Linked DNA regions of Candidatus Chlorohelix allophototropha. The main gene of each other region encodes a partner of the protein of the gene in region 2 in a complex. Links are inferred from orthologs where the notes say so. Each region holds a gene or a part of one and is shown on either strand. Other genes may lie near its edges.

Region 1 (4,342 bases), 910 kb from region 2 along the record:
AAAGACCACTTGTCGGGCGCTTCCATGACTCCATCCAGTGTTAGGAACTCGGATACAACTACTTTTCTCATTTTATTTTTTACTCCCTGTTCAATTCAAAATAGAAAACCCTGCATTAATAACTGTTTTTATCAAATTACTTCCGGCTTTGCAAAAAAACATACAAAGCTGCTAGCAGGAGCGATTTTAAACCGCTCCGCCGGGCTTTGTATTTTACCCTAATTTTTACTAATAAGGGAGGGGTCAGTCGTTGTTTCGGCGCTGCGTAGAGATTTATCGTATTTCTGGCGGAACTTTGAGACTTCATCTATCCTGAGCGAGATTGTTTTGGAGACGCTATCCGAACCCATTGAGATTCCGTAAATTGTGCGTGCCGCTTCGATAGTACCTCGGTTGTGCGTGACTACAATAAATTGGGTGCGTGCTGCCAGAACCTTTAGGGTTTCACAGAAGCGTCGCACATTTGCCTCGTCCAAAGCCGCATCCACCTCATCGAGAATACAGAAAGGTGTAGGGTTTACTTCCAGTAAGGCAAAAAGCAAGGCAACCGCCGTTAAAGCGCGTTCACCCCCGCTCAGTAATACCAGATTTTGCTGTTTTTTACCGGGAGGCTGTGCCACAATTTCTATGCCTGTATCCGCTAGATTATCCGGTGTGGTTAGAAAGAGCTTGGCGCTACCTCCGTTAAAAAGCTGTGCGAAATATTTGCTGAAAGCTTCGGCAACCTTTGTAAAGGTTTCGGAGAAACGTAGTTGGGTAAGCTGATTTAGTTCTTTTATCAGTTCGCGCAGAGAGCGGGTAGCTTCTTCTAAATCCTCAAGCTGGCGGCTTAGGAAGCTGTGACGTGTGCTGGTTTCGTTATATTCCTGCATCGCCAGCGGATTGACTACCCCGATTCGGCGCAAGCGCACACGGCTTTGTTCAATGCGCTCATGTAACTGACGCGCTTCATCCTCGCCTAATTCTAGCAACTCTATCCAATCTGCCGGATTAACCTGTGCCTGTTCGCCCTGCTCGCCCACCATTGATGGGGCGAGATCGGCGTTAGCTTGTACTTGCAAAGTTTCAAGCTCGGCTTCAAGTCGTTGCACTTCCAGCGTAGCCCTACTATGCGATGCTTCAAGTTGTAGCATATGGGTACTCATCTCGCGCCAACGCTTATCGCTTTGTACCTGCTCTAGTTCTAGCGCTTCTAGCTGCCGCTCGTATGGCGCAATTTCGGCGCGTAGGGCTTCCAGTTGTTCGCTTAACTTCGCTAGTTCCCCTTGGGCTGTTTCGAGAGAGTGTTGTAAAGCGTTGTTCTGGTTTTCAAGTTCTTTTATCTGCTCTTCACGCGCTTTTACCTGCCCAATAACCCTATCTCGTTCGGTGCGGGCGAATTGGAGGTTTGACTCGGCGCTCTTGATACGTTGCTCGAAAAGGGCGTTAGCGGTACGCAAAGCGGTTAACTTATCGCGCTCTTTCTGCTCGGCTTCTTTGGCAGAATGCAAAGATTTTTCAAGACTCGCCACTTCTGCCTGTGTTTGTTCGCGTTGTTTGAGCGCGGTTTCTTTTCCGGTATTAATGGTGGTTTCCTGCTCGTCCAGTACGGCGCTTTCTCTTGCCAGATTTTGGCTGGTTTCTTCCCGCACCTTCAACTCGTGCGCTAATCTCTCCGCTTGCCCTGACAGGTTGCTCAACTTCCCCTGCGCTTTCTGGAGGGTGTCGTTCATTTGACGGGTTTCGCGCTCGGTATTGGCAATTTGCTGTTTGCGGGTGGACAATTGCACCTGTAATTTCGAAAGCTCTTGTGCGCCTTCAGCAATTTGTTTTTCAAGGGCGGCAAGTTTGACGGGTAACTCGCGCAACTCGCGCTCGCGCATAAGCATGCCGCTCTCTGCCCGTTCCCTGCCAAGCGTACCACCTGTAACTGCGCCGCCTCCGCGTACCGTTTCGCCACCAAGCGTAACTGCATTCCAGCCTATCGGTAAATCGGGCAGGATGCGGCGTGCAACCTTTAAATCATCTACCACCAGCCACCGCCCTAGTAGCTGTTCATAGACCGAACGATATTTTTCGGCGAAGCGAATCAGTCCGGTGGCAAGTCCGCGCACCCCTTCGGTTCTGAAAATTCTATCTTCGAGCCGACCCGAATTTTGGGATTTGAGACTATCGAGCGGTAAGAAAGTAGCGCGCCCCTGTCCGCCTTCTTTCAGGAAACGGATTGCATCCTCTGCATCTGCCCAACGGTCTACCACGATGTCCTGTAGATGCCCCCCTAATGCGGTTTCAATCGCCAGTTCCAATTCAACCGGAGCTTCTAGCAAATTTGCCGCCAAGCCCAATATTCCCCCCAATGGGTTTTTATTCCGCTTTGTCGCTTGCATCACCGCTTTAACGCCGCTATGCAATCCGGCAAAGCTGTTTTGTAAATCCTGCAATAGATTCAGGCGACTGCGGGTTGAGTCAAGATTGTTGCGTAAATCTTGCGCTTGTCGTTCTTTTAAGCGAATCGCTTCGGTGGTGGAGTTTAGCTCAACCTCTTCGCTTTTTCGCCGAACTGTTAGCGCGTTTACTTCTTTTTCAAAAGCGTTAAGCGAATTTCGGGCAACATCTATTTCCTGCTGTAATTCTTTCTGGCGTGCCAGCGTGTTATCCCGCACCTCGTAATAATGAGCTTGTTGCCGTGCCAGTTCTTCACGCCGTTTGACCTGTTGTGCCGTCTGTTGTTGGAGGCTGTCCAGACGGTTGAGAATCTTTAAAACTTCGTCTCTTTTTTGCGCCCATGCGGTTTCAATACGGCTGGTTCCAAGCGTTTTTTCTTTCAACGCTGTTTCTTGTGTTGCTACTTTGGTATCTGCTTCGCTTATTTCGCTTTTAACCGCTTTGAACTCAAGTTCCAGATTAGCATAGCGGCGAGTGTTTTCTTCAGCCAGCATTCGCAAGCTAACCAGTTCCTGTTGGTGTGAATCGCGCTGGCGACTCAAGCCGTTTAGCTTTTCGCGCTCTACCGCCACCTGTTGCTGAAGTTGCTGGGCGCGTGTGTGGAGTGTACTGCTATCTTGATGTAAGCCCGCAAGCTTAACCCGCAATTCATTTTGCCGAGTGCGGGCGGCGTTGCTTTGTAGCTTAAGCGACTCCATATCGAGGTTACACTTTTCAAGCTCGCTTTGGGCTTGCTGCTCGGTTCGTTTTGCGGCTACCAACGTTCGATTTGTACCACGCCAACGATACCCATACCAGCGTCGGAATAAGGTTTGAAGTTCTTCCTGAAGAGCGTAATATTCTTCGGCAAGACGGGCATGCTTTTCCATGCCTTTCATACGCGGCCCGATTTCTGCCAATAGGTCAGAAATGCGTCGCATGTTCTCCTGAGTTTTGTTCAAGCGTTCTTCGGCTTCAATGCGGCGAGTGTTATAATGTCCGATTGCGGCGGCATCTTCAAAAAGGCTACGGCGCTCTTCGGGTTTCTGGCTCAGGGCAGCATCTACCATACCCTGCGTGATGACGGTATAGTTCGAGGAAATCTGATTTACCACTTCATGTATATCTTTAAGGCGCACCCGCGCTTTGTTGATGTAATATTCGTTCTCGCCGGTGCGGTAAGCGCGTCGGGTGATGATGACTTCGCTGAAATCAATCGGCAACTTGCGTTCGGTATTATCGAAGGTAATAGAGGCTTCGGCAAAACCCATTCCGGGTCTGCCGCTACTGCCCGCGAAAATCACATCTTCGGTTTTTTTGCCCCGCATGAGGCTATAACGCTGTTCCCCTAGAACCCAGCGCACCGCATCTGCAATATTACTTTTCCCGCTTCCGTTGGGACCTACTATGGCGGTGATACCGCTGTCGTAAAAAAACTCGGTTTTATTGGCAAAGGTTTTGAAGCCGTGTAATTGAAGCTTTTTTAAGTACATGGATTACATCTTTCGCTAAAAAGTAGTCTGCTTGTCGGGTGGTTAGACACTTTTCGCGCTTACGCTTTGCGCGTTAGCCGATATTTTACCATGAATCGGCGATATGGTTTTAAGGGTACTGCGTTTTAGCGTATAATGTTTCTTGCTTCCCTTTCTTTAATCTATACGTGGTAATGACTTGCGCTATTCCTCTACACCCTCAATTTTGGCTTTGTTTTGCTAAAGGGGCATGGATTATTTACACATAATTGTGGTAATAGTAGAAGTATGTTGCTGAATTCACCTCAGAAACCAGTTGGGTTATATAAAATAAGCTTGTGAATTTTTGTTGACAGGAGAATGCTATGGATTTTGGATTCAGCCAAAAATCATTAGATTTACAAGAACGCCTGAAAGCGTTCATGAATAAATATGTGTATCCAAACGAAAAAATCCATCATGAGCAA
Region 2 (2,907 bases):
TTTAGTGTGGTGGGCATTTTTCTAATGCCCGGCAATTTCCTATAATTCCAGCAACATGCGGGTGATGATATTAGCGCCCTTCTCTAAGTCGCTAAGGCTGGCATGCTCATTCGGGGTATGGTCGAGGCTGCTATCGCCCGGTCCGTATGCAAGGATAGGGCATTGCCAAATGGGAGCAAGCACGTTCATATCGCTGGTTCCCGTTTTATAACGAAACTTCGGTTGTCCACCTTCACCACGAATTGCGGATAAGAAAGCTCTTACCAGCGGGTTATTTTTCTCGCTACGCACCGGCGTTTCCTCGCCGCTTAGCTCAAGTACCGCATCACCTCGCCAAGCATCTAGCAAGGTTTTAAATTCTTGTATGGAAAAACCCACCGGAATCCGAAATCCAATATATAGATGTGCTACTTCCTGAAACCCGTTAGCTTGGCTGTTAAAATTGCGTAGGGAAGGTTGCAAAGTTTCGAAAATACTTTTACCCGCGTTTAACTCGGTTGCATATGCCTTGATTTTATTCCAGAAATCCACCGCCTCCTCGCACGCGCTAGGACCATCGGCGGCAGTATGTTTGGTGTCACGGCTTAAAGTATAATCTAGCAGCAAACGTCCTTTGTAACCCAACGTGATATTAGACCAACCACTAGGCTCACCGATTACACAAAATTCCGGGCGATAGCGGTTTGCGGCATAACGCGCCCCCTTACTGCTGGCGGCTTCTTCTTCCACTGCTCCCACCAATACGATGCGTTTTCCATCGGCAGATAATTGCGCTTGCTGACGCACCAACGCGGCAGTACCTAGGGTGAAAGCCGCAAAAGGACCTTTAGCATCAACCGAACCGCGCCCGTAAATAGTATCGCCATCTTCCATAAGCTGAACCGGAATAAAACCCGGTACAGTATCGATATGCCCTAACAGCACTAAAGTTTTAGTAGCTTGCTCCTCTGTTGCACCGATTTCGCCTACCGCATTCCCGGCTTCATCTACATAGGCTTCTCGAAAGCCCCACTCTTGCATCTTGCGCACCAAAAACTCGGCAACAGCACGTTCCTGATAGCTAGGGCTGTAAATTTCGAGCATTTCCTGAAAAAAAGCCACTCGTTCCTCACTGGATATCGGTTGCGGTAAAGTAGTAGGATCGGTCATTCTACGTCCTTCATTGAAGTAATGTATATCTCACCAAAAAGTTCGTCTTGCTGTGCTACTACGGCATGCCTTCGCAGTAGTTCTAGCAATGCCATAAAGGTAACTATAATCTCAAGCTCAAGCCGAGTTTCGGCGCTACGAGACTCAAACAAACTGCTAAAAGCAAGTTGTTTTTCATCTTTTAACCGGGCTTCAACTAACTCAATACGTTCTTCTATTTTAACGCTGCGCCCCAATTGTTCCTGATTCACTGCCAATGGCAATTTTAACTGTTCCCTTTGCTGAGCAGCCAATCTGCGTTTTACCAGCGCCAGTAAATCTTGCAGTTTTACGCCATGTAAAGCAAGCCCGCTCTTACCATGCCCCATTTTTTTCAGCGCTGCGTTTAATTGTTCTAGTTGTAATTCAGTAGGTCCGCTACGTTGGCTGCTATAAGCCCGATAGCCTGATTCGTGGCGTTGTTGCAGAAATCGTGCCGCCTCTTTTATGCGCTTATATTCGCGCAACTGGGCGATCAGTTCCTGAGCATCGGTTGTGCTTTCTTCCGGTTCCCCCAGACGAGCGGGTGGAGCAGGTAATAGCGCAGCGCTTTTTATCAGAAGTAATTTGGCAGATATAACCAGAAATTCTGAAAGTTCGGCAGGATTGATTTCGGTTAGCTGGTCTATATAAGCGGTATATTCTTCGGCAATATTTGCCAAGGAGATTTCTGTAATGGGCAATTCGTTACGCTCAATCAACTGCAATAACAAATCCAACGGACCCTCAAAATCAAAGCCCGGTAAGCGCACCTGATAGCGATATACCGTCATCCCAAATACATTTTTCTGGCGAGTTTGTTTTTCCATTAGCTTTCAGCTATCAAGTTAGTTTGCATCGTCTGCCCCTTTCAACGCAGTAAAAGCCGGGTCATTATCAGGAACACGCCCTGCTATAAGCGCAACCACACGCGGTAAACTACCCACCGCTTCTGCCAATTCTGCGCTACGTTGTTCGTGGCGAGCTTGTAACCAGAATACATAAAGCCAACTGCTTGGATCAGGCTTTGCCACTTTATATAGTAGGGGCTTACCACCGATTTTCTTTAGCGCCACCACCAGAATTTTATCCCACAGGCTAATGTATCTGCCCGAAAGGGGGTCGCGTTTGCCTAAATCATGCAACAAGGCTGCTTGTAGTAAGGCTGTATCTGTCTGATGCCCTTCTTCCCAAAGCATACGACAAACTCTATAAGCATGATGCTGCTCGTAAAGAGGCAAAGCAAAAAATAACGTGGCTTGCTTCTCACTCAATATTTGGTGTACAAATTCGGACTCAGCCTGATTAAAAGGGCGCGCCCGGAGTGCCATTAGCAATTGCTTACAACGGTAACGAACATCCATCTTTGAATCTACTATCCTAATGGTATTCCAAATAATCCGCATACCGCCCGTACTATTGGATTAATAATAAAATCGAAAATTGGGTTGCCGCCTCTGGAACTAAATATACCGAATAAAAAAGGAATGAACAGGACAACAATTACCAGTATGAGTGTGCCGTAAGTTTCATAGCTTTGCAATTTCACATCCCATTGAGCCGGAAGTAAGCCCTTGATGAAATAATAGCCGTCTAAAGGTGGGATTGGAAGCAGATCAAAAGCAAACAGAAGAAAATTTACCAGCACCAAGCCGGACAGAAAGTTTGCCAGCAAATCAGTGCTTTTAGCATTTCGGATATAAGGGCTTGCCGCCAGCCAAATTAGCCAACCAAGCAGCA

The links. The genes of interacting proteins can lie anywhere in the genome.
Region 1: the proteins of OZ401_RS11390 (region 2) and smc are in contact, whole or in part, in a crystal structure (PDB 3ZGX), measured with the Bacillus subtilis proteins. The link is inferred for Candidatus Chlorohelix allophototropha from one-to-one orthologs.

Annotation. Positions count from the first base shown.
Region 1 is NZ_CP128399.1:1,683,710-1,688,051, forward strand. What follows is about bases 19-4,289. They hold smc (chromosome segregation protein SMC), read right to left. Parts: upstream 3,897-4,289; coding sequence 219-3,896; downstream 19-218. Other genes in these bases: OZ401_RS07260 (dihydrofolate reductase family protein), read right to left, coding at 19-71; OZ401_RS07270 (acyl-CoA dehydrogenase family protein), read left to right, coding at 4,241-4,289. Also shown: more of OZ401_RS07260, read right to left, coding at 1-18; more of OZ401_RS07270, read left to right, coding at 4,290-4,342. UniProt on the Bacillus subtilis protein: Required for chromosome condensation and partitioning.
Region 2 is NZ_CP128399.1:2,590,802-2,593,708, forward strand. The notes cover bases 72-2,907. They hold OZ401_RS11390 (segregation and condensation protein A), read right to left. Parts: upstream 1,998-2,907; coding sequence 1,146-1,997; downstream 72-1,145. Other genes in these bases: OZ401_RS11385 ([LysW]-lysine hydrolase), read right to left, coding at 72-1,149; OZ401_RS11395 (hypothetical protein), read right to left, coding at 2,016-2,531; OZ401_RS11400 (site-2 protease family protein), read right to left, coding at 2,543-2,907. In the rest of the region: more of OZ401_RS11385, read right to left, coding at 40-71. UniProt on the Bacillus subtilis protein: Participates in chromosomal partition during cell division. May act via the formation of a condensin-like complex containing Smc and ScpB that pull DNA away from mid-cell into both cell halves.